4 regions of the Halobacillus sp. ABA4_118 genome follow, and region 2 is predicted to be linked to each of the others. Evidence: riboswitches for the same ligand, from Rfam matches in the RefSeq annotation. Region 2 holds a riboswitch; each other region holds the start of a gene.
The links. Region 2 has a riboswitch for thiamine pyrophosphate ahead of thiT (energy-coupled thiamine transporter ThiT). Riboswitches for the same ligand answer to the same signal wherever they lie in the genome.

Region 1 (5,734 bases), 1.7 Mb from region 2:
GGAAGAGACACTGGACTTGATTGAACACAATATCGATCAAGGCATAACGACATTTGACCATGCTGATATTTACGGAAGCTATACTTGTGAGAAGCTTTTCGGAGAGGCACTCAGTCTGAAGCCATCTCTCAGGGATCAGATGGAGATTGTAACGAAGTGCGGCATCGTACTTCCTTCAGAAAACCGCCCGGAGCATATGTCTCATCACTACAATACGACGAAAGAACATATCATCAAGTCGGTGGAACAGTCGCTTACCGATCTTCAGACAGAGTATGTAGACACTTTGCTGATCCATCGTCCCGACCCGTTCATGGACCCTGCATCCACAGCTGAGGCCTTTATTCAGCTGCAGAAAGAAGGAAAAGTACGTACCTTTGGTGTGTCCAATTTCAAGGATCATCAATGGCAGATGCTTGAATCCTATCTGCCGTTTTCTCTTGTAACCAACCAGCTGGAACTTTCCGCCTACCAACTGGAAAACTTTGAAGACGGTACGTTAAACCTTTGTCAGCAGAAACGCGTCGCGCCCATGGCCTGGTCCCCTCTGGCCGGCGGAGAAGTCTTTACATCCAACGATGATAAAGCCGTGCGGCTGCGAGACACACTGGCGAAGATCCAGGAGGAAATCGGTGCCGAGGGCATAGATGAAGTCATGTATGCCTGGCTTTTGAACCATCCGTCCCGGATTATGCCGATCGTCGGATCCGGTAAAAAGAACCGGATCGCCGGTGCCGTTAGAAGCCTGGATTACACCCTTACTCATGATCAGTGGTTTGAAATTCTACAGAGCTCCATGGGCCATGATGTACCGTAATTCATTTACAAACGTTTGATTCTATAAAAAGGACCGGAACGACGCTCGTCATTGCGTCGTTCCGGTCCTTTTCAGCGTTTATAACTCTCCAACAGCCTTCCGGATATCCTCCGCTTTCGTAATGGCGGATATGACAGCTGTGCCGGATGCGCCGGCTTCCATCACTCTGTGTGCATTTTCCGTGGTGATGCCGCCGATGCCGACCACAGGCATGTCCGGCTGTCTATCTTTTAATTCTTTGATCCATTCCGTACCGGAAACCGGGTTGGCATCCTTTTTACTCGTTGTAGGATAGACCGGCCCTGCTCCAAGGTAATCGACGAGATCAACGGGGCTGTTTTCCCATTCATCCAGGTCGGAGACGGACAGACCGATCACCGCATCAGGATGTGCCTCCCGGATCCCCTTGACGTGTTCATCCGACTGACCGACATGGATGCCTTCCGCGTTCAATCGGCGGAAAAGGTCCACATCATCATTTACGATGAATAAAATACCGGCGGATTTACAGCGCTGCTGCAATGCAGCCGCCAGCTGATATTTTTCATCCCCCTGCAGCGCCCCTTCCCCTTTTTCCCGGAATTGGAAAGCCGTAACGCCCCCTTCAATCGCTTCGTCCAGGATGGATAAAGGGTCCCTGTCACAGTCCTGACTGCCCATGATCAAATATTTTCTGAGCTGCTGTTCCAAATTCACCGGTCCGCCTCCTCTTCTGCTCCCAGAGCATCGATAAACGCAGGAACAAATGTCCCGGGTCCTGACACATGAGGGTGAGAAGCGGCCTGTTCTGCTGCTTTACCAAAATGATAGAGACCGGCCCGGACGTTTCCTGCGCGGTCTCCTTCTATGGCAAGAAACGCAGTGAGAACGGCACCAAGCAGACATCCGGATCCTGTGACTTTTGAAAGCCATTGGTGTCCTGTATCGTTTTTGAAGACTTCTCCTTCATACCCGATCACATCGGTTTTGCCTGTGCAGACAGCCATCGTCTGATAAAGTTCAGAAACTTTGAGAGCAATCTCATCGGTATTGGAGGCTTCTCCAGAGTCCACCCCTTTTGTTTCGACTTTCTCTCCAGCAAGGAAAGCCAGTTCTCCCGCATTGCCTTTGATCACATCGACATGAACCGTCGACAATATTTTCCTACAGGCCTCTTCCCTGTAGGAGGTGGCAGCGACTCCTACAGGATCCAGAACGACAGGGACGCCGGCTTCATTCGCCGCTTTTCCCGCCTCCAGCATCGCTTCCACCTGCTGCTCGTTCAATGTGCCGATATTCAACAGAAGGCCGTCTGCCAAACGAGCGACATCCCCGGCTTCCTGAACGGCATTCGACATAATCGGCGAAGCGCCGAGAGCAAGCAGGCCGTTGGCTGTATAATTCATGACGACTGCATTGGTAATGTTATGGATCAAAGGGCGTTCACTCCGCAGCTTCTGGATCAATGTTTGTGTCATGGATGAAAAACCTCCCTGCGTACAGCGAAATGATTGGTCGGACCGTCCCCTTTACCAAGATCGAAAGAATGGCGAATAGCCTCTGTCACAAAATGCTTGCCCTTTTCTACCGCCTGCGCGAGCGGATATCCCTGGCTCATATAAGCGGCTATAGCAGCCGAGTACGTGCAGCCTGTGCCATGGGTATTCACTGAATCAATCCGTTCTTCTTCGAAGGTGTGCAGCTCATATCCGTCATATAGAAAGTCGACCGCTTTCCCTTTTAAATGGCCGCCTTTTACAAGCGCAGCACCGGCTCCCAGCTGTTCTACAATTTCCACAGCTGCTTCCTTCATATCCTCTTCATGATGGATCCTTCGATTGAGAAGGGTTTCTGTTTCCGGAATATTGGGGGTGACAAGCGTCGATTCTGGTACAAGATGCCTTTTTAAATAGATCTGTTCTTCCTGCTCTACAAGCGGATCTCCACTTTGAGCAATCATGACAGGGTCCATAATATACGGAGCATCGATGGTCTGCATCCAGTCTTTAATGACCTGCATCATTTCCTTATTGGCAATCATCCCTGTCTTCACAGCGTGCACCGGCATATCATCACTTACCGCAAACAGCTGCTCACGGATGAAGGAGTCAGGGAGATGATGCACATCTTTGACTCCTGTCGTATTTTGGGCGACAACCGAAGTCACCACACTCATACCATAGCTTTTCAATTCCTGGAATGTTTTCAAATCGGCCTGGATGCCGGCTCCTCCACTTGGATCCGTACCGGCAATTGTTAATACACATGCGGGTTTCATTGAACCACTTCCTTTCCTATCAATCATTCTTTTCAATTGGATTTCATCAGGACTGCGGGAGCGGGCTTTCCACCTTCACTCTTGATAAAAGGAACACAGCAATGACCGCTCCTGACAGACTACTCACTAGAAACGACGGAAGAAACGCAAAGACCGCTGCTGAGCTTCCCATGAACCAGCTGGCGAAGGGAACGGCGGCCAGAGCACCAATCACACCTGTGCCCAGCACTTCTCCTGCTGCTGCAGAAAGTTTCCGTGCATAAACCTTATAAAATACACCGGCAAAAAACGCCCCGAACATACCTCCGGGAAAAGCCAGAATCGTCCCGAGTCCCAGCAGAAAACGCAGCAGGCCGATGACAAAAGCGACCGCCACCGCTGGAATCGGACCGAGCATTACGGCTGCCATGACATTGACGGCGTGCTGGACAGGGTAGGCTTTGGCTGCTCCAGCGGGAAACCATAAAAACTGCGAGCCTAGTGTACCTACGGCCACAAGGACGGCCATGAATGTAAGAATTCTGGTTTTATTCATCAGTCAGCTCCTTCCTGGGAATAAAATAAAAAACCAGGTCCACCGGGGACCTGGTTTTGATAGAAGAAGTCGATCAATGACGATCATGTGACTACTTCCCTCCGCTGGTATTAACCAGATCAGGTACGTAAGAGTCAGAAAGCGTCCATGCTTTCCTCTCAGCCTCTTCAGGCTCCCCTAGTAGTTTTGAAATCTATTCACTTGCATCCATCATAACAAAACTGGTTGAATCTGTCATCATCTCCTGCCTCATGCAGCCAGGCAAAAAGACTTCCGTTCACTGCGGCCCGGGCTTCTCTACTTTTTTCAGGAGCCACAGCCGCACACTCAGCTCCAGTAAAAATAAATCATCCGCGTTCAACAAGGACAACCCCGTCAGCTGTTCAATATTCCTCAGCCGGTGCAGAAGGGACTGCCGGTGCAGATTCAGTGCCCTCGATGTCTGGCTGACATTGCTGTTGTACTTGTTATAAACCATAAATGTATGAAGAAGCTCCGCCTGCCTTTTCTGATCATAATCAATCAGGGGCTGGAGAGTATCCTGAACAATATCCTCGATTTCTTTTTTATGGGATAAGGCCATCAAAAGCCTGTTCATCCTTGTCTCCTTAAAGAATGTCCGGCCCCCGGCCTCGTTCTGCTGCTCTCCCATCTGCAGGGCTGTCCGCGCTTCCTCATAGCTGTGATGGAAGACTTGATACCCTTCTTTATGACACGAAATCCCCCATTGGATCGTGACACCAGCCAGCAGTTCGAACAAACGCCTTTCGACAAGGTCCAGAAATTGATTCGCTGCTTCCTCACTGCCTGCTTTATCCGCCTCCAGAAAGATGATGACTCTCTCTTCATCAAAGGTCGTCATCACCTGCCGTCCCACCATGTGCCCGGCATAAGCGGCCTCCTTCTGGATGTAATAGTTGCGGCTCTGTAGAGAAGAAGAAGAGGGAAGCTGTCCATCGTTTCCTACTGAACGGCTTGCCGGCCGATGGAACAGAACCTCTCCGACAAAGCAGACGTAAGGTTTCTCAAGATCATAGCCGAGAAGCCTGGCTTTCGACAACAGCTGCTTGTCCATGCGCTGCTCCTGCTTCGCCAGTTCCAAAAGAAAGTTATCCTTGAGACGGATTTCTGTCATTTCGATGGCATTTTCCTTCACGAAATAAAGGGCACAGGCGGTCAGCGTGTGCTCAAGAATCGTCATCATCTCTGTTGTTACCTCTTGGTCCTTTTCCGGCTGAAACAACAAATATCCCTGTTTCTTATAGTTGGATAGAATCGTAAGCTGATAACAGCATTCTTCACCGATTTGATAAGCTTCTATAAAATGTGTAAGCGGGTGCTCCACACGGAAAGGATGCTCAATTAAAGAAACAACCGCTTCTTTACGCCCGTTCAACGCTTCAATCAGGGAAGAATCAAAATGCTGATTGGCCCGGATGTGCTTCAAATGGTCACTGATGGCATTGGGCAGCCCTGTGTATTGATAGAGGATGGTCGTGATTTCCTGAAGTCCCTTCCCATTCAGCACGCAATTGATCAATTCCTGACGGATCCCTTCGACATGCCTGTGAATCTTCTGTTTCTCATCATTGATTAACTGCAGCACGCCTTGAAGAATATCCGCAAACCGTACTTCCCAGGGGATTTCCACAAGCACGAGCTCATGTTGTTCAGCTAGAGCAATGATACGATCAGGGATTTTAAACAAATGACGGCCGGTGGCAAAAGCCAGAATGGAAGCATCTGACCGGATGACATCCTTCACGTAGGCCTCCAGGGCCGGGATATCCTCCCCGCATCCCACTCCCGTGCTGAGAACAAATTCATTGTTTCTCACAAAATTTTCGACAGGCGTCTCTATGACAGAGATCCACTCCACATCACGCTCATAAACAGGCGTCTGCACGTTCGCTTTCTCTAACATCGGCAGCTTCAATACCTCTTCCACAGGTACACCCATCCCCACTCCCCCTTTTTCAGTTGTCCATCCACGTTCGAACCGTATCTGTATCTACATTGTTTCCCGTAATGATCAAGACCACAGGCCCTTCCAAAATCGGCTGATCAAGGAGATAGCCGGCTCCAACAGCGGCTGCACCCTCTACGATAATTTTATGATGATCAA
Region 2 (5,734 bases):
ACCTTTCTCCATATTTTTTAGGCTTTAATATACAAAAACCCCTCATACTATTCTCGATAAACACCCATATTTCAGTCGGACTGCTGACTAGATTGATTCAAGCCTTGTTTATTTTAAGTTTGTTGATCTATGTAAAAAAATACGTAAACATCCGCAAAGAGACGTCCTGATTTGATCCCCCACAAGGATCGCTATGTAGCTTTCTCTTAAAATAAGGGTTCCGGTGCTGGTAAGAATAACCGGAACCCTTATGTTGATCATTCTCCCTATCTCAAAGAGACGCCTTAAATCACACCACCCATAAACATAGGATGAACAACAGGCCTGAAACAGGAGTCATGATCAGACGTTCCTTTTTACTCCTTGAGATTAAGTTCATCAATGTGTTGATGCCCATGAAAATGATGATTACCCACATGAGAATCGTAGTGGGTAAAAATCGGAGCAGATCAGAGAATTGAAATGCATGCTGAAGAACGATACCGGCCATAAAAACCAACAGCAGGGCATTCAGTGCGCTGGCGACTCTCAAATTCGCCGGCAGGACGCGGTGGGACCCCCCCATGGCCGCTTCCCCGAGCGGAAAACCGGACGCGAGTAACACTTGAAACACAGCCACGAAACAAAATAAAACGGCCGATGTAATCGCTGCGACCTCCATGCCCCATCCCCTCTTCCTTTATCTTCTTTCGCTTTTACCTGGCTGACTCTTCATAAAATCCAGCACCTTCCGATCGACTTTCCCCTGGTCCAGCTCACGACCTTCGAAGTTTTCGGTATGCAGGTACGTCGTCCAGGATTCATAGAACACCTCGTCATCAACTTCCTTACTTTCAAGGCAGCAAAGACGGACTAAATGGCCTACCATTTCCCTTTTTACATCTTCATCGATCAGCTGGACATCCTCTTCCTTCGTTTCACCAAAGTACAATTGGTGCAGCTGGTAAATCCGCTCCAGTTCCTTGATCGGCTCAGGATGATCGTCCACTCTGAGATCTACAGCGACATCGCTTAGTCCGCCGTAGCCTGCTTGATCACGAACGACGAGCACGGCCGCCGACTGCTTTCCTCTGCTGTCTCCCCCTGCTTCCTGCGCCGCTTGGATGGCTCTAATGAGACGTTCGGCCAGGGGGCCTTCCGATTGTTCAAACGCATGTCCCATATGGGTCACCGTTTCTTCATTTACTAATATGTTTCCTTGAGCCGCATAATGCTTCCCTGTGATTCCCCCAGCCCAGTCATAACAGCCTTTCCCGGTAAAAGTCGCTGCCTGACCGGAACGGTCGACAACTCCGACTTGACGGTCTTCCTTTTGAAGGTCTTCGTCCGTTAACTTTTCGATGACTTCCTCCGCAGACAACCCTGCCTCAAGGAGTTTCAACCCTTCCGGACCGTAGGCAGGGTTGGCAAAAGCCTGGGTGGCCACCGCTCCCACACCTGCTTTCGCCCATGGAACGACGGAGCCGACGCCTAAAAACTTGGACTGTACGGCCACGCCCCATTCCTCACGGCCGGGGTCACAGGCGGCGATCGAAAATGTAGCAATGATCTGATTGTTCATCTCTTTTCCCTCCAATATCCTTACCATTCGACAACACATTCAGATTTCCTTCTCTTCCCATATTCCGATTAACAATAGAAAATAACGGGTAATTTCACTGTAGAACATGATATAAAAAAAGGAGCGGTGAAAAAATGAAACCACTTGTACGTGAATACACAAATGATGAACAGTTGAAGGATATGGTAGAAAAACTGAAGAACGAAGGCATTGATAACGAAGAGATTTACATCCTGTCCCATGATGATGACCGGACCGAACGGATTTCGAAGAGTGTGAATGCGAATACGATTGGTGCTTCCGAGCAGGATGCGAAAAGCGTCATCACGAATATCTTCAGTAAAAAAGGCGATGAGCTCCGCACAAAGATGCAGGAAATCGGATTCTCCAAAGAAGAAGCTGGACAATATGAAGAAGACCTGGATGAAGGAAAAGTACTTCTCATCATAACCAATCCTGCAAAAGCTCAGGCAATTCTCTCCTGATAAAAAAGCCCCTGACGCAAAACATGCGTCAGGGGCTTCTGTTTAATAAGTTGTAAACCATGTCCACTTCTGCAGATAATACGTAGCATAGCGGATGGACGTCAGATTGTCCTGGTAGGTTTCATAGTCGGTTGTATAATGGCCGTCTTCATTGGACCAGATCCTCGTGAAGTAATCGTTGACCTCCTGGAAGACCTCCTCCTCCCCGGGCCCGTGGATGACGACATCCGCTTCCAGGTTAAGGTTGGACAGGTTTCTTCTCGTATAGTTGGCGGAACCGGCGACGATGGCGTCATCATCCGGCCCATCTATATACAGCATTTTCGTATGATACTGCTCGACGTTCGTGTCATACCAGCGCAGCTTGATGTTCTCATTTCCGAGGTTCTTCAGCTCGGCAGCCACCGGCAAATTGGGGAGCCCCGGCTTCTCATGGCCGAACGCGGTTTTATTGGGATCCATAATGATGCGTACTTCAGCCCCGCGGTTGGCCGCTTCATCGATCCGGGCGGTCACCTTTTTATCCGCTAAATAATACATCCCGATCCATACGTCATCCCCTTTACCAGCGTCCTCCAGCTCTTCCAGCACGGCGTCATAGATCTTTCCTTCGGTCACGAACTGTGTCTGAAGCGGTCCTTCCTGCTCTTCCCATTCATAGCTGCTGTAGTCGATGAATTCCCCGCCGGAATAGCGGGCCACCGCTTCTTCTGCTTCCAAAATATCCTCTATAATCGGACCGTCCATTTTGAAAGCGACGTTCTCATGGTACCCACTGGCATCATGAGGGTTAGCCGTGGATACAACGGCTGAATCCTCAGTCACAAGCAGCTTCCGGTGGTTCGCCTTAATATTCAACAGCTTCATGTAGGATCGAAGCGTCACGTCAGGGGCCTCCTTGGCAATCGGATTGCCGATCCACCCTTCTCCTCCGTTACCCATCCAGGAAAACATCAGACGCCACGCACTCGAGTATAACGGATTGGAATCTCTCAGTTTGTCCAGATTGGTTAAGACGACGTTCACCCCGCCATCTTCCAGGCGGCGGATTGTTTCCGATTCATAGGAGCCGTAAATGGTATTGATTTGGTCGGTAATAAACACGACTTCAAGCTCAGGCACTTCTTCTTTTCTTTCTAATACAGCGTCCACGAGACGACTGCTGATTTCGGGAAATTCATTTTTCCCGTTCGTGTAGCCGTTGAAAAGAAACATATCAGCGACAATAAAATCATCCGCTTCCCCTATAGTGGCATACATCTCCTCAAAAACCTGAAGATCATGAACCGTATCCCCCTCTTGATTCTCATAGGAGAGGTCACGGAAAAACTCGATATCCTCCATCTGATGGACACCGCCCTCGTAGGAAACGCCTTCCGGGAGCGCTTTCCATGAGGTATGATAGGCAATCATGACCGAAAGGATCAGCACGATCAAAAGCAGCAGCCAGACCCATTTCTTCTTTAATAACCCCTTTATTTTTTTCATTCTTATCCCCCCTGGTCTCTGCCTGTCTTTTCACTACCCGGGGGTGTTTCAAACATGGAAAAAAAAGCCTTCTACCGCAGGGGCAGAAGACTTTCCTCATTTAATGAAGCACAAGCTTTGGACGCTGTATGAACAAAAGGCTGATTACGATGGCGCTTAAGATAAACGCAGGCAGCATGTATCCGCCATTATAAACGAGGGAGTACAGCCAGACCGGCTGTCCTTCCGGCGCAAACTCACCGTAAAAGATGATCCCTGCTGCGAAGTGACCGAAGAAGCGGAGTACACTGCCGATAAAGCACCCCGCGATGATCCACCCGACGAGAGCTTTCGTTTCCTTGGAGCGGATCGCATTCCAAAGCGGTTTGGCCACGATTCCTGCCGCACCGATCACCGCAAACGCCACAATGTAGTCCAACAGCGTCTGCAAAGGGGTGATGATATAGGCACCGGTCAAAATCTGATAGATGCCGAGCAGCAGTCCAGTCGCCGCGCCTCCCTTCACGCCCCAGCGGAAGGCCATAATGAAGACCGGCACCATTGCAAACGAAACGGAACCGCCCTGGGCCCATAATTTAAATGATAAAAACGGAAGGATATCCAGTAGTAGTGCTAATGCGGAAAAGATCGCAATTTCTACTAAAAATAGGACTCTGCGGTTTCTCATTCCAGCATTCCTCCTTTAAAAAAAGACACAAAAAAAGCAATGCAGACAGGGACGCTTCCTGATGGAGGGATCCCGAATGCATTGCACCATCAAAAAAGCCGCCATCCCTGCGCCAGTACTAACTGACAGGTTCGAAGGGTCTGAACGAGGTTCACTCTCAGCCGCTAGGCTCCCCTTGTAGGCTTTGTACCGATTACTCTTCTTGCTATGCTTCTATTATATCAAACTTCTCTCCGATGACAAAACTTATTTCCCGGGCAATGGAGTCTATTTTGTATTCGTATACATCTGGAAGAATTCCAGACTGCGCTCAACAATCAAATCCTGGTCATGATCCAGTGTTGCGACATGGTAGCTGTTTTCCAAATGGACAAGCTCCTTGTGCTCCGAAAAGACCGAATCAAAGATCACTTCTGAATTATTGGGCGGCACGACGTGATCCTCATCCGAGACGAAAACCAGAATCGGGCAGTGAATCGTATCAAGCCGCTTTTTCACCTGATCCATTAAGACCGTGATTTCGGTAATGGATTTGACCGGTGTTTTGTCGTAGGCCAGTTCATCCTGGCCGGGGTCTTTAATATCGGAGCCGATGGCATCAAGAAAACGTTCGTCTGTCGCCGCACTCTCCTCCATCACCGGGATGTCGATTGCTGCATTGATCGGAATAACCCCCTGGATGTCCTTATGCTCACCGGCCATATAAAGGGCAAGCGTTCCTCCCATGGATAAACCGACGACGAATATAGAACTGCACCGTTCATTCAGCCATTGATAGGCGCTCTCCACTGATTCGATCCAGTCCTTATAGGACGTCGTCTCCATATCCTCCGGTGCTGTGCCGTGTCCTTTCAACCGTGGACAGTAAACGGTATAGCCTTCGCGTGCGTATGCTTCTGCGAGCGGACGCATGCTCTGGGTCGTCCCTGTGAACCCGTGGGAGACGAGTATCCCCACCTCATTGCCCTCGTATTTGATTTCCTCTGCCCCATCAAGAATGCTGTACTCGGCCATCTGGTTTTCCTCCTTTTGTTTTGGTGGAACCTAATATCCGTTTCAATACCGCCTTTTCGAGCCATGCCCATGGAAGAAGCCTTTTCAAAAGCACGTTGGTCCGGACGCCCGCTCCGACTGGATAACGCAGTTTTTTCAGCTTGTCTTTTTGGATCAGTCCTGTCATGAGGTCGGCGACGGAAGCCGGCTGGGCCCGTGACTCTTCGTTCAAAGCGCTCCACAGTCCTTTTATGTAGGAAGCATAAGGCGACGAAGGATTGTGTACTTCCTCTGGAAGCTTCATACCGGACGACCAGATATTCGTCTGAAAAGAGCCTGGTTCAATCAACGCGACATCAATGCCGAATGGCTGCAGTTCAAAGCGCAGGCTTTCAGAAAGTCCTTCCAGCGCATGCTTGGACGATACATACGCCGATAGCCCCGGAAAACCGATCAATCCACTGACACTGCTGACATTTAGTATTTTTCCGGACCCTTGGCGCCTCATGACGGGCAGAACAGCCTTCGTGACGGCTATAA
Region 3 (5,734 bases), 2.3 Mb from region 2:
TCTTCATTCACTGGTCGTTCGATAAAAATCTATTAGTGCTATTAAAATACAATAATTCCGATAAGTCAACTATGTTATATAAGCTGATCCATTTGATCAACGCTTTCCTTCCATGTGAAATGGATTTTTCAAGGGCCATCCAGGAATGCTAGAATAGCAGAGAAAGTGTAAAAGGAGGCTTGCTTTTGAAGGGAATCTTATTGGTGCTTTTATCTGTTTTATTCCTGACAGCGTGTCAAAGTGAAAGGGAATGGTCCTTCTCTGAAATTGGGAAAAAGGATCTTCCAGGGGACGCGTTGTCCTATTTTCAAACGGTAAAAAATAGACATGGAAATCATATGTTCCAAGACGGAGATCAGAATACGGTGTATATCTATTTGAACGGAACAAAACAAGGCGAAGGGGCGGAATATTATACACTTCGAGGTCCGGTCAGAAAAAGATACGCTGAACCTGTTATACAAGACAGAGGCCGGCGCTGGTGGTTCGGTTAAATCCGAACGCTTCTACAGAGTCGACGGTTATCAAAGTTATGAGATCCTGAGGATTTATGAAAACGGAAAAGAAGCCGCCTTTGAGACCATATCTCTGGGTGGATAATTTTCTCTATCCCTATAGAAAAAGGACTCTCCTCCTCTCATTCGCCTTACCCTGATCCATAGGCGTCGCCAATGCCTATACTGCAACCTGGTCATGTGGTGAGGTCTTGAGGAAGTTGAAGCCTGCGGGAACAGAACAGACCCACCCATAACCGGAACCTGCGCTTCTTTTACCTACATAAATAAAATAACATGAAAGTGAGCCTGTACGATGCGGAAAATTCTTGCTGCTTTATTCAGCAGTTTTGTAACAGCTTTATTAGTATCCATTTATCTCACATCGGATTACAGCAATCTGGTCGGAAACTTATATTTTAATTTAGTCAACATCTATTTGGGGCATGCTGTGTTTGCCCTCCCCCTGTCTTTCATAGCCGATCGATTAAGCAGGCAGCTGTCGTTGGGACGCTTTTTTATTGAGTGGGGCCTGTACCTTTTAATTGGACCATTTCTAGCTGTGTTATTGGCTGTCTTTACGATGTTCTTAAGCTTGTATCTCATACCGATCAGCTTCATTTTTCCAATCACCTACACGCTCGTTAAAAAAATCCCTGCTGCTTTCCTAAAGAAGAGTCTGACAGCGGCTGTCCTCTTATCCGTTACGGTGATCACGGTTATGTATTACAGTATCCGTTAGTTTCAGGGTCATAAATAAGCTGTTCGGGTCTTCCTTGTAGCCGGCGAAAGGACCACAGAAAACAAACCCAAAGTTCTTATACAGCTGGACAGCCGGATGGAACGCCTCTTGAGACCCGGTTTCTAAAAAGAGCTGTGTATACCCTCGGGCGCTGGATTCATTTATGATGTGTTGGAGCAATCTGTGGGCGACGCCTCGTCTTAAATGGGAAGAGGCCGTTCTCATCGACTTGATCTCTCCGTGCGCCGGATGGAGTTCTTTCAACGCTCCCATTCCCACCAGCTCTCCCTTTTCCCAGGATGTCCAAAAGGTCACGCCGGGCTGCTTTAATTTTTCTATATCCAATGCGTGGATGCTTTCGGGCGGGGAGTGCAGGGTCATATTGAAAAGGTGTTCCTTTATGAATGCTTGTACTTCATCGCTTGTTAAATCATCGTTTTTGATGTCCATCCATGGCCTCCTGTTTTATACGTCCTCCATCTACAATTCGCGTTTAAACGGGACTTGTCCTTTCCGGCCCCCTGTGTTGTAATGAAAATAACAGTTTTATAGCATGTTTCACTAGGGGAGCCCTGATGACGGGGCTGAGAAAAGCAGAAGCTTTGACCCTTACAACCTGATCTGGCTCATACCAGCGGAGGGAAGTGAAGCGGTCGATGATTGATCTTTTCTTACATGATGATCAAGCCCGCTCCTTCTCTCGAAGGGCGGGCTTTTTATATGGAAGGAGAGAGTACGATGATTCAGTTAGAGGATTTGCTGCAGAGAGTGGAGGAAAAGGAAGAGCAAATGCACCAGCTTCTAGGGGACTTGGTCGCCTTTCCGACGTTAAGCCCTCCAGCCCGAAATGCGGCGGAAGCACAACAGTACATAGAAGAGTATTTAAGCCGGATGGATTTTGAAATAGACACGTGGGAACTGTACCCCGGCGATCCGATTGTCGTCGGAACGAAAAAAGGAACCGACCGGGAACACAGCAGAAGTCTCATCTTAAACGGTCATATTGATGTGGCTGCGCTGGATGAAGGGGAATCGTGGGAGCATGATCCTTTTACACTGACCTCGAAGGACGACCGCTTGTACGGTCGCGGCACGGCGGATATGAAAGGTGGAATGGCGGCTGTTCTGTTTGCACTCAAACTGCTCCATGAAGCGGGAATCGAGCCGACCGGCGATCTTCATGTGCAGTCCGTCGTCGGTGAAGAGGTCGGAGAAGCAGGAACAAAATCCTGTGGAGAAAGAGGGTATTATGCCGATTTAGCCATCGTATCCGATACAAGTAACTGCGCCATTCAAGGGCAGGGGGGCGTTATTACCGGATGGATAATGGTTGAAAGCCCGGAAACCTTCCACGATGCGGAACGCCGTTCGATCATTCACGCCGGTGGAGGAAGATACGGAGCGGGGGCGATTGAAAAAATGATGAAAATCATCCAGTCGCTGCAGGAATTGGAGCAGCACTGGGCGGTGACGAAATCGAGTCCAGGCTTTCCACCTGGATCGACGACAATCAATCCGGCTGTCATTGAAGGTGGAAGGCATGCCGCTTTTATCGCCGACCGCTGTGCTTTATGGATTACCGTGCACTATTATCCAGAAGAGCATTATGAAGATGTGATCGAAGAAATTGAAGCACATGTCCGTGCTGCCGCCCAGGCCGATCCATGGCTGAAAAACCATGCCCCTCAATTCAAATGGGGAGGAACGTCCATGATCGAGGAGCGCGGAGAAATCTTCCCCGCCTTTTCTGTCGATCCTGCCCATCCAGGGGTACAGCAGCTTCAACAAGCCCATAAAATCATCCACAATACGCCGGCGGAAATGTCCATGTCTCCGACTGTGACGGATGGAGGGTGGCTCTCAGAAGCAGGGATCCCGACCATTCTCTACGGTCCCGGCACGCTGGATCAGGCGCATGCGGTGAATGAGTCGCTGGACCGGGGACAGCTGTTGGATTATACGAAAACAATGATGGCTTTTTTATACGATTGGTTTCAACAAGCAGATGACAAGGAGGAAGCGTAATGTTTACAGACCGTTTATACGAAAGTGCCCGTCCGATTTGGGAGGCCTACCTCGATCATCCATTCGTCAAAGGGATTGGGGACGGCACGCTCGAGCTTGAGAAATTCCAATTTTTCATGCGCCAGGATTATTTGTACTTGATTGATTACTGCCGCGTGTTTGCTCTTGGTTCCGTTAAGGCGAAAAGCCTGGATACGATGACGATGTTCTCTGAACTGCTTCATTCCACTTTAAGTGAGGAAATGGAACTGCACCGGAACTATGCGGAACGGATCGGCATCAGCCGGGAGGAGCTGGAGGAGACGAAACCTTCTGCCACCCTCCTCGCCTATACGAGCTATATGCTGAACAAGGCAAATCAAGGATCAGAGGCTGAGGTGGCGGCCTGTGTGCTGGCCTGCACATGGAGCTACAACGTGATCGGCCTTCACCTTGCCGAACAAAATCAAGGAGAAAAGCACGAGTTTTACGGCGATTGGATTGAGATGTATGCGTCCGAAGAATTTTCTGAGCTTGCTTCCACACTGAAAAAATTAATCAACGAGCTGGCTGACGGACTTCCGGAAAGTGAAAAAGCTCACCTCGAAGAGATCTTTATTCATACGAGCAAGCTGGAGTATATGTTCTGGGAGATGGCGTGGAAACAAAAAATGTGGGTCGAGGAAGATAGCTTTTTGAATGAGTCGTAACATTTTCTCCTGATGTAGAAGAAAGGCTGTCGAGGACACATGATCGACAGCCTTTTTTTGCTGGGGCTTATATCAAGGGGGGGGTGTTCGTCATTGCGTAAAAGCAGCATTGTTCTTGAATGTCGGCTGTTAAAGGGTAATCTCCCTTCGTAACGCAGGATTAAAGATCATCGGCCTTTTATGTTTGATTTATATACAGCGGACAACCTTTTTTAAACAGGATGGCATCTCTTTTTTCTCCTTATTAGGTGAAGTCACGAGAGCGTTCGGTGGTGACGCCTGCGGGAACGGCACGAGCCGAAGATCCACTTGGGGAGGTGGTTTTCCTGCCCAAGTTAGCTGAGGCCGTGCCCGCGGCAAGCATCCACCGATAAGCGGCACGTGACCCTCCACTCACACGATAAACAGGTAAGTGCGCTGAATGATAAGCAAATGCTGAGACCCCCCTCTTCTTTTCGGAGAGGGCATTGGTGTCGGAAGTAGTCAAAATGTCACGAACGAGGTAGAATGAAAGGTAGACGATCCCTTTCATCCCATTTGGAAAAAGAGGCAAAGGAGAACATACCTATGAAGGAAATCCAACAGCAGATCCTCCACTATTTTACCGGGATGCCGAACACGTTCATCCCGACAGGTAAGATTGCGGAGTCTCTCGGATACTCAGATAAAGCCATTCGGAATCATCTGCCGGCCGTTCAGGATTATTTGGACGAGCAGGGACGGACGGGTGTCATTGAGAAAAAAGCCGGCCGCGGGGTGCGGCTTGCGATTAAAGAAGCTGACAACGCCCTGTTGATCGACCATCTCCATCATTCCTTTCCTCAAAATGAAGCGCAGGATCGTTCCCTCCGGACGAAAATCGCCTTTGCCCTGTTGTCCGCCCCACGCCCGGTCACCATCCAGAAGCTGCGGAAAGACTACTACCTTTCCCATACCGGTGTCCGAAATATTCTGGATGAAATCGAAACATGGCTGCACCCTTATCATCTGGAAATGGTCCGCAAGCAGAAAATCGGCGTATATATTTCCGGAGAGGAAAAACAGATCCGTCAGGCCGTGACAGGACTTTCTTCACTGGAAGGCCCCGCTGAAGATGTAACAAAGGTTCTTTTTGATTCCTTCTTCATACGGACGATTCAGCACGAATTGGCAGCCCTTCAGGAAAAACATCAGGTCGAATTCACTGATGCAGCCCTCGAATCCCTGCTTCTCCATACCGCTTTTATGATTAAGAGGGTTCAGCTTGGTCAGATCATTTCGCTGCCGGAAGAAGATGTCCAGTCGATCCGGACCCACGAAGAATATCCGTGGGCGGAAGAAATGTGTAATCGTCTGGAGCGTGTTTTTGCGATGACGTTCCCAAGGGAGGAAGTCCTCTATTTGACCATGCATCTGAGAAGTGCGAAAACTCATGCGGCATCCAGGGAAGGTCTTACACCGGAGCTTCCCGAAGAAATTTCCAACATTATCGACTGGCTGGTGACAGAAGCATCGGCCCAGACCGGGTACCGTTTTGAAGAAGACGAAGTCCTGCGTGATCATTTATTTGTACATCTGAAAACGACGCTGGCCCGCCTTTCCTACGGGTTGTCCATCTCCAATCCCTTACTGATGACCATCAAGAAAAAGTATCCATACCTTTTTGATACGCTTGTCTGGATTTTAGACCAGCACAAGGAAGAGCTTCTCTACCCGATTCCGGAAGAGGAGGCCGCCTATTTAGTGCTGCATTTCCAGGCGGCTCTGGAAAGGAAGGCAACCGTGAAAAAGGAAAAAGTGGAAGT
Region 4 (5,734 bases), 740 kb from region 2:
CTTCCTTATCTGGACTGCTCTCAGAATGAAGACAACTTAAAACTAAGATTATTTAAGCCATAAAAATAACCGGGATACATAACACATGTATCCCGGTTTTCTTTATTCCTGTATATTCAGGGAAAAAGATAATTCACGAAAAGTGGTCAGGTTTAAACGAGGGGTGTCTCCTTCAGGTCATCCACTGAGCAGACGCTTGTAAAACACTGTTTGATTCAGCCATCAATAACATCGACACCAATACTCCCGATCACATGGACGTTCCCCTCATGGACAAGGATGACCACAAAACCAGCACTTGCTGCTCAGTAAAGCAAACAGGATTCCAATAACCTCTCTTTTTCCAACATCTACGTCCGACAGAGGCGCTACAGCCTCTCTTCCGCTTTACCATTGCCCTTGAAAAGCATGGATAATTTTCCAACGCTGAACCGCCGTAATTCCTTTCCACTGTTGTTCAGCTGCAGCAAAAGCTTTTGTTCCGTCTCCCCAGTCCCAGCTGATATCCCAGATGCCTTCTTCCTTCAGCGTTTTCAAATAATAACGGATGTTTTCCAAAACTAAAGGTTTGTATTTAGCATACAACGGATGCTGTGGGGACGATATTATGTCAGTCGGAAGCGCACCGTACCCACTTCCCCATTCCGAAGGATCCTGACTGAAACAGTTCTCGCCTAACGTAAGAAGGTGGGACTGCACCTGATCAAGCCCGTAAGGCATTTGATTATGGACGAGTCCTTTATGCTTGTCCAGGGAGATTAGTAGATTTTGAAAACACTGCCATTCGTGGAAATCCATCTCACTGACACTCATCAAATGTTCAACAGCTTTAACAGCACCAGCCACACCCGTTTCCCAGGCTTCCGTATCCCGTTGGGAGCAGTCGATGAGAAAACCGGCCAATTCCGCCGCCGGGTTAAACATCCAGTTGGACTGCACCCCTTCCCTCCACGACCACCAGGGCGCATGAGGAAAATGGTTGACTTCAGGAATAACCGAAGGCCACATCCCTGATTGACGATCGTATGAGCGAAGGAGGTAGGAAACCATCTGTTGAAGCAGCGGCTCTTTGGAAGATACATTCAATTCAGCAAGCACTTGGGAAGCTGCCCATGTGGCCATTGGAGACGAAGCTGGAAGTTGAAAATCCGGCTCAATTCCGTGACCAAAACCTCCATCTTCATTTTGGAACGCACTCAAGTATACGAGGACTTTTTCTTTAGGACCTCTTTCAAAAAGTGCTTCCCATCTGGCTGCTTCCAATGGACGTGCATACCGCTTCATCCACTTGCTTGTGCGATTCATGTGAGTGTTCATATCTGTCTTCCCCTTCCCATTGATGGTATCCCTTGTCTTCTGATTGTCCGACTCTTTTATTCCACTCAAGATATGACAGATTCTATTATCTTCAGCGTATCATGATTGGAAGATTTTGAAAATGAACTCTATCATTCGTATTCATAAAAAGGAGAATAAACATTTACAAATATTCCAACATCCGCTACGATAGAGGCAATACAAAAAACTGTATACATATGAGGCACTAGGGGAGCTGCTGCGAGCGGCTGAGAGGATGATCCGACCCTTGGCACCCGAACTAGATAATACTAGCGTGGGGAAGTGCAGCCGTTCTATCAATCAGGCCTTTACAGGTTTTATTCATCGATCAACGGACTGCATTCCCATGGGATGCAGTTTTTTTGTGTTTGGCTCTGTTATTGCTTGGTGTTGTTATTTAACATGTGAGCTCCTATCACCCCTTTCTGTCATGGGATTTGTAGGAGGCGGCCTTGGGAATGACTCCCTTTCCACGGAGTACCGTGAGCCTCCTCAAACTTCGTTCCCCGCGGAAAGCGGAGGGTTTTCCCTGCCATCCCATGCTCTGAGTAAACAACGGGCCTGATCCCTAATTCCAGACGGAGACGATTTAGTACTCGTTTGAAATAACAACAACAGACTTTAACAGAGCTTTGTGTTTAAAAAAAGGAGGAATGATGGATGAATCAAGTTTGTGGTACATCGAAAATTGCTGGATGTTCGTTTTCCATACATCCGATGAGTGATGAGTTTGCGGGTATAATTCTGGAAAGCTTAAAGGAAGTGGATACATCTAAAGTATGGCTCGATACCGATGATGTCTCGACGACGGTACGGGGGCGGATGGAACATATTTTTGATGTGACAAAGGCTATCCTTCTTCATGTATCCAAAGAAGGTGTTCATGCGGCTTTTCATGCGACTTATTCAATCGGGTGCCCGGGAGACTCGGCTGGAGACACGTATATGGCTGAATCCCTGCAACGGAGGAATGAAGACACTTCCCGCTCGATTACCCAGCCATTAGCAGCTAAGTTTTCGCTCTATCCAATGGGAGGGGACAGTTATATGGATACAATATACAAGCAGATTGAAGCGATGAAATCGAAGGGCATCCAAGTGACGCCCGCCCACTATTCTACAAGACTTGACGGAGATACCCATACGGTTTTCAAAGGGTTGGAAAACGTTTTCCGGGAGACAGAAGCTTCAGGGTCGTCTCACACCGTCATGACTGTATCGGTGTCGGTCAACAGCCCTTCCTCCAGGGGGAGCATCTTATGAAAAACTGGAAACTCAAAGAAATCGTTGTTCTATCTGTCTTGTCCGTCGTTTTCGCTGTCGTCTATCTCGCTTTCCTGCCTGTTGGAAAACTTCTCTCAGGTCTCTTTGGTCCAATCGGATATGATTTTATCTTTGGTATCTGGTTCATCGTATCCATCATTGCCGCCTATATTTTACGCCGCCCGGGCGCAGCTTTTCTCTCTGAAACCATCGCAGCGACAATTGAAGTTCTGCTCGGGAATGCTTCCGGTCCCCTATTGATTCTAACGGGAATGATTCAGGGACTCGGAGCGGAAAGTGCGTTTGCTCTGACGCGTTACCGGTCTTATCATCTTTCTGTACTCATGCTCGCCGGCGTGATGGCTGCCGTTTTCAGTTTCGCATGGGGGTATTTCCAATCTGGATACGCTGCGTTAAGTGGTGGATACGTCGCTGCCATGCTGATTGTCCGTATGGTCAGCGGCGCTGTGATTTCCGGAGTATTGGGTAAAGCCGTAGCTGACGGACTTGCCCGTACCGGCGTCCTTTCCAGTTTTGCTCTCGGGCGGGAATTAAGAAAGAAGAAGGCTTCCTGATGAAGACGGCTGTACAATTGGAAAACCTGACGCTTACGTATGAAGAAAATGAAAAAACCGTATTGACGGATATCACCCTCTCCATCGAAAACGAACAGGACACCCTCATCCTTGGCCCGAGCGGTTCAGGAAAAAGCTCGCTTGTCCAATGTATAAACGGGCTTTACCCGGAGGATTTGGATGGCGAGATGAATGGGCGTGCTGCCATTTACGGACGTTCAACAAGCGACTTCAAACCGGGAGAGCTGGCTAAAACTGTTGGAAGTGTTTTTCAAGACCCCGAAACTCAATTTTGTATGCTGACCGTCGAGGATGAAATCGCCTTTGGTTTAGAAAACCTTCATGTACCTGCTGAGGAGATGGAACACAAAATAGATGATGTCCTTGCACAGGTGAATCTACTGGATAAAAAAACATCGTTCATCCATCACTTGTCCGGCGGACAGAAGCAGAAACTGGCCCTTGCCTGTGTGCTGGTGATGGAGCCGGACATCCTTCTCCTGGATGAACCGACAGCTAATCTGGATCCGCAGTCTGCTCGTGATTTCATTACTATTCTGACTTCCATAAAAAAAACTAGAAGTCTCACCTTGATTGTGATCGAACACAGATTGGAAGGATGGCTGGAACTTCTCAAGCATGTCATTGTACTCCACTCCGATGGCGGGATTCTTACACAGGGGCCGTTAAAAGAAGTCATCAATAACCATGGCCGCGCCATCCACAATCAGGGGATCCGGCTTCCCTATGCTGTGCAGTACAGCATAGACGAAGACTGCCCTCCTCCCTATCCATTTACCCTGGAGGAGTTATCGCAGCGGAACATTGAAGTTCCATCAAATGTTCGTGACCCGAACAGACGTGGAAAGGCGCTCTTGGAATTATCCGATGTCCAGTGGAAACATATTTTAAAGGATCTCACTCTCTCCCTTTATGAAGGAGAATGGATTGCTGTGGTAGGGGCGAATGGAAGTGGCAAATCCAGTCTTTCCAAAATAATGGCCGGCATCACAAAGGCGGACAGAGGCACAGTGACTTGGAAAGGGACATCCATGAAAAAATGGAGAGCGGACAACTTACGGACACAGGTGGGGTACGTTTTTCAAAATCCGGAACACCAATTTGTAACCGATGAAGTGTTCGAGGAGATTGCTTTCAGTTTAAGGCAGCGGGGAACACCCGAATTGGAAATACGCCGGCAGGTTGAACATCTGCTCTCCCTGTGCCGATTGAATGGATTAGACAGGCATCATCCTTATCAGTTAAGTCAGGGGCAGAAACGCCGTTTAAGCGTGGCCACGATGATCGTGGAAAATCAATCGCTTCTTTTGCTGGATGAACCGACTTTCGGTCAGGATGCGGTCTCGACCCAACAACTGATGGCTCTGCTTGAGCAGCGCTTTCAACAAGGGACCACCTTATTGATGATCACACATGATATGGAGCTTGTTCACCAATATGCGACAAGGGTGATTGTGATGGAACAAGGAAGGATCGCTTACGATGGTCTCCCAGAACATCTTTGGAACGATAACCGACTTCCGGGTTGGCCTGTTGAACCTCCCCTTCCTGTTCAACTGAATCGATTATTAATAGAAAGGAGCCGCTTTCATGTCCCTTCATACTCTTAATCCTGCCATGAAAGCCTGCACGATAATCGGACTCGTCTTTGTACTCGCCTTCTTATTCGATCCTGTAACCCCTTTCGTCTTCACAGGATTTACAATCGCTTTGACACTGATTTTCGGCAGGTTTCGGAAACGAGTATATGTCCTATACCTCTCCGCGTTCACCGTATTCGCCTTCGGCATGCTGTGGACGACCATTGCCTTTGCCGATGCACCAGCAAGTCCCGACGAGACTATCCGCCTTGCTGGGTTTCTGTTCCCAAAAGAAGACTTATTGATGGCTCTGGCGCTTTCCTTTCGTGTAATGGCCTTTGCCGCCTTATCTCTTTTGTTTGTATTTACGACAAATATGGTTCATTTCATATTAAGCCTCATTCAACAACTGAAACTGCCCTCCAAGCTTGCATATGGTCTGATGGCAGGATACCGTTTCCTTCCAATGATGAAAGAAGAATTCGATCAGATTCGGGCGGCCCACCGCATACGAGGAGTCACAGAATCCAAATCGCTCAAAGGAAAGTTTAAACAGTTGCAGCGCTATTCCATCCCTCTTTTGGCAGGCGCTGTCAGAAAAGCAGAACGAACAGCTGCTGCCATGGAGTCCAAAGGATTTACGGGGGAACGGTCACGTACGTTTTACAGACCGATGAAAATCAGCGCAAAGGACTGGGGGTTTCCTCTACTCATGTTTACGGTGCTGGGGGCATTGATCGTTCTGTCTATTCACTTAGACTATTTCCAATGGTACAACGGCCAGTTTTAAATCCATGTCCAGCTGGATACCTTCCCGGATATTATTAGAGAAGGATAGAGAGGGCGCCCACCCTCTCTATCCTTCTCTCCACTTTAAATAAAGCGCTTACCTATAACGACGAATTATTCTTCTTCGATGATGGACCGGATGTATGAGGCATCGTTTTGTGACAACTC

Region 1: another riboswitch for thiamine pyrophosphate. It lies ahead of thiW (energy coupling factor transporter S component ThiW); the one in region 2 lies ahead of thiT (energy-coupled thiamine transporter ThiT).
Region 3: another riboswitch for thiamine pyrophosphate. It lies ahead of ACXAGL_RS03020 (acetylornithine deacetylase); the one in region 2 lies ahead of thiT (energy-coupled thiamine transporter ThiT).
Region 4: another riboswitch for thiamine pyrophosphate. It lies ahead of ACXAGL_RS18785 (YkoF family thiamine/hydroxymethylpyrimidine-binding protein); the one in region 2 lies ahead of thiT (energy-coupled thiamine transporter ThiT).

Annotation. Positions count from the first base shown of each region.
Region 1 is NZ_JBSWWS010000001.1:1,217,062-1,222,795, forward strand. Features, by position in the region: gene ACXAGL_RS05970 (aldo/keto reductase) at 1-817, shown strand, start outside; gene thiE (thiamine phosphate synthase) at 896-1,513, opposite strand; gene thiM (hydroxyethylthiazole kinase) at 1,510-2,274, opposite strand; gene thiD (bifunctional hydroxymethylpyrimidine kinase/phosphomethylpyrimidine kinase) at 2,271-3,074, opposite strand; gene thiW (energy coupling factor transporter S component ThiW) at 3,121-3,609, opposite strand; TPP riboswitch at 3,689-3,798, opposite strand; gene ACXAGL_RS05995 (PucR family transcriptional regulator) at 3,887-5,569, opposite strand; gene ACXAGL_RS06000 (pyridoxal-phosphate dependent enzyme) at 5,586-5,734, opposite strand, start outside.
Region 2 is NZ_JBSWWS010000001.1:2,921,521-2,927,254, reverse strand. Features, by position in the region: gene ACXAGL_RS14800 (hypothetical protein) at 290-661, opposite strand; gene ACXAGL_RS14795 (DUF1028 domain-containing protein) at 680-1,561, opposite strand; gene ACXAGL_RS14790 (YflT domain-containing protein) at 1,696-2,046, shown strand; gene ACXAGL_RS14785 (phospholipase D family protein) at 2,089-3,534, opposite strand; gene thiT (energy-coupled thiamine transporter ThiT) at 3,635-4,201, opposite strand; TPP riboswitch at 4,289-4,387, opposite strand; gene ACXAGL_RS14775 (alpha/beta hydrolase) at 4,469-5,215, opposite strand; gene ACXAGL_RS14770 (SDR family oxidoreductase) at 5,193-5,734, opposite strand, start outside.
Region 3 is NZ_JBSWWS010000001.1:572,800-578,533, reverse strand. Features, by position in the region: gene ACXAGL_RS03035 (hypothetical protein) at 186-494, shown strand; gene ACXAGL_RS03030 (hypothetical protein) at 811-1,236, shown strand; gene ACXAGL_RS03025 (GNAT family N-acetyltransferase) at 1,192-1,686, opposite strand; TPP riboswitch at 1,790-1,896, shown strand; gene ACXAGL_RS03020 (acetylornithine deacetylase) at 1,975-3,261, shown strand; gene tenA (thiaminase II) at 3,261-3,950, shown strand; gene ACXAGL_RS03010 (BglG family transcription antiterminator) at 4,518-5,734, shown strand, end outside.
Region 4 is NZ_JBSWWS010000001.1:3,658,396-3,664,129, forward strand. Features, by position in the region: gene ACXAGL_RS18775 (hypothetical protein) at 1-63, shown strand, start outside; gene ACXAGL_RS18780 (hypothetical protein) at 388-1,317, opposite strand; TPP riboswitch at 1,536-1,636, shown strand; gene ACXAGL_RS18785 (YkoF family thiamine/hydroxymethylpyrimidine-binding protein) at 1,999-2,601, shown strand; gene ACXAGL_RS18790 (ECF transporter S component) at 2,598-3,176, shown strand; gene ACXAGL_RS18795 (ABC transporter ATP-binding protein) at 3,176-4,807, shown strand; gene ACXAGL_RS18800 (energy-coupling factor transporter transmembrane component T family protein) at 4,788-5,567, shown strand; gene ACXAGL_RS18805 (hypothetical protein) at 5,681-5,734, opposite strand, start outside.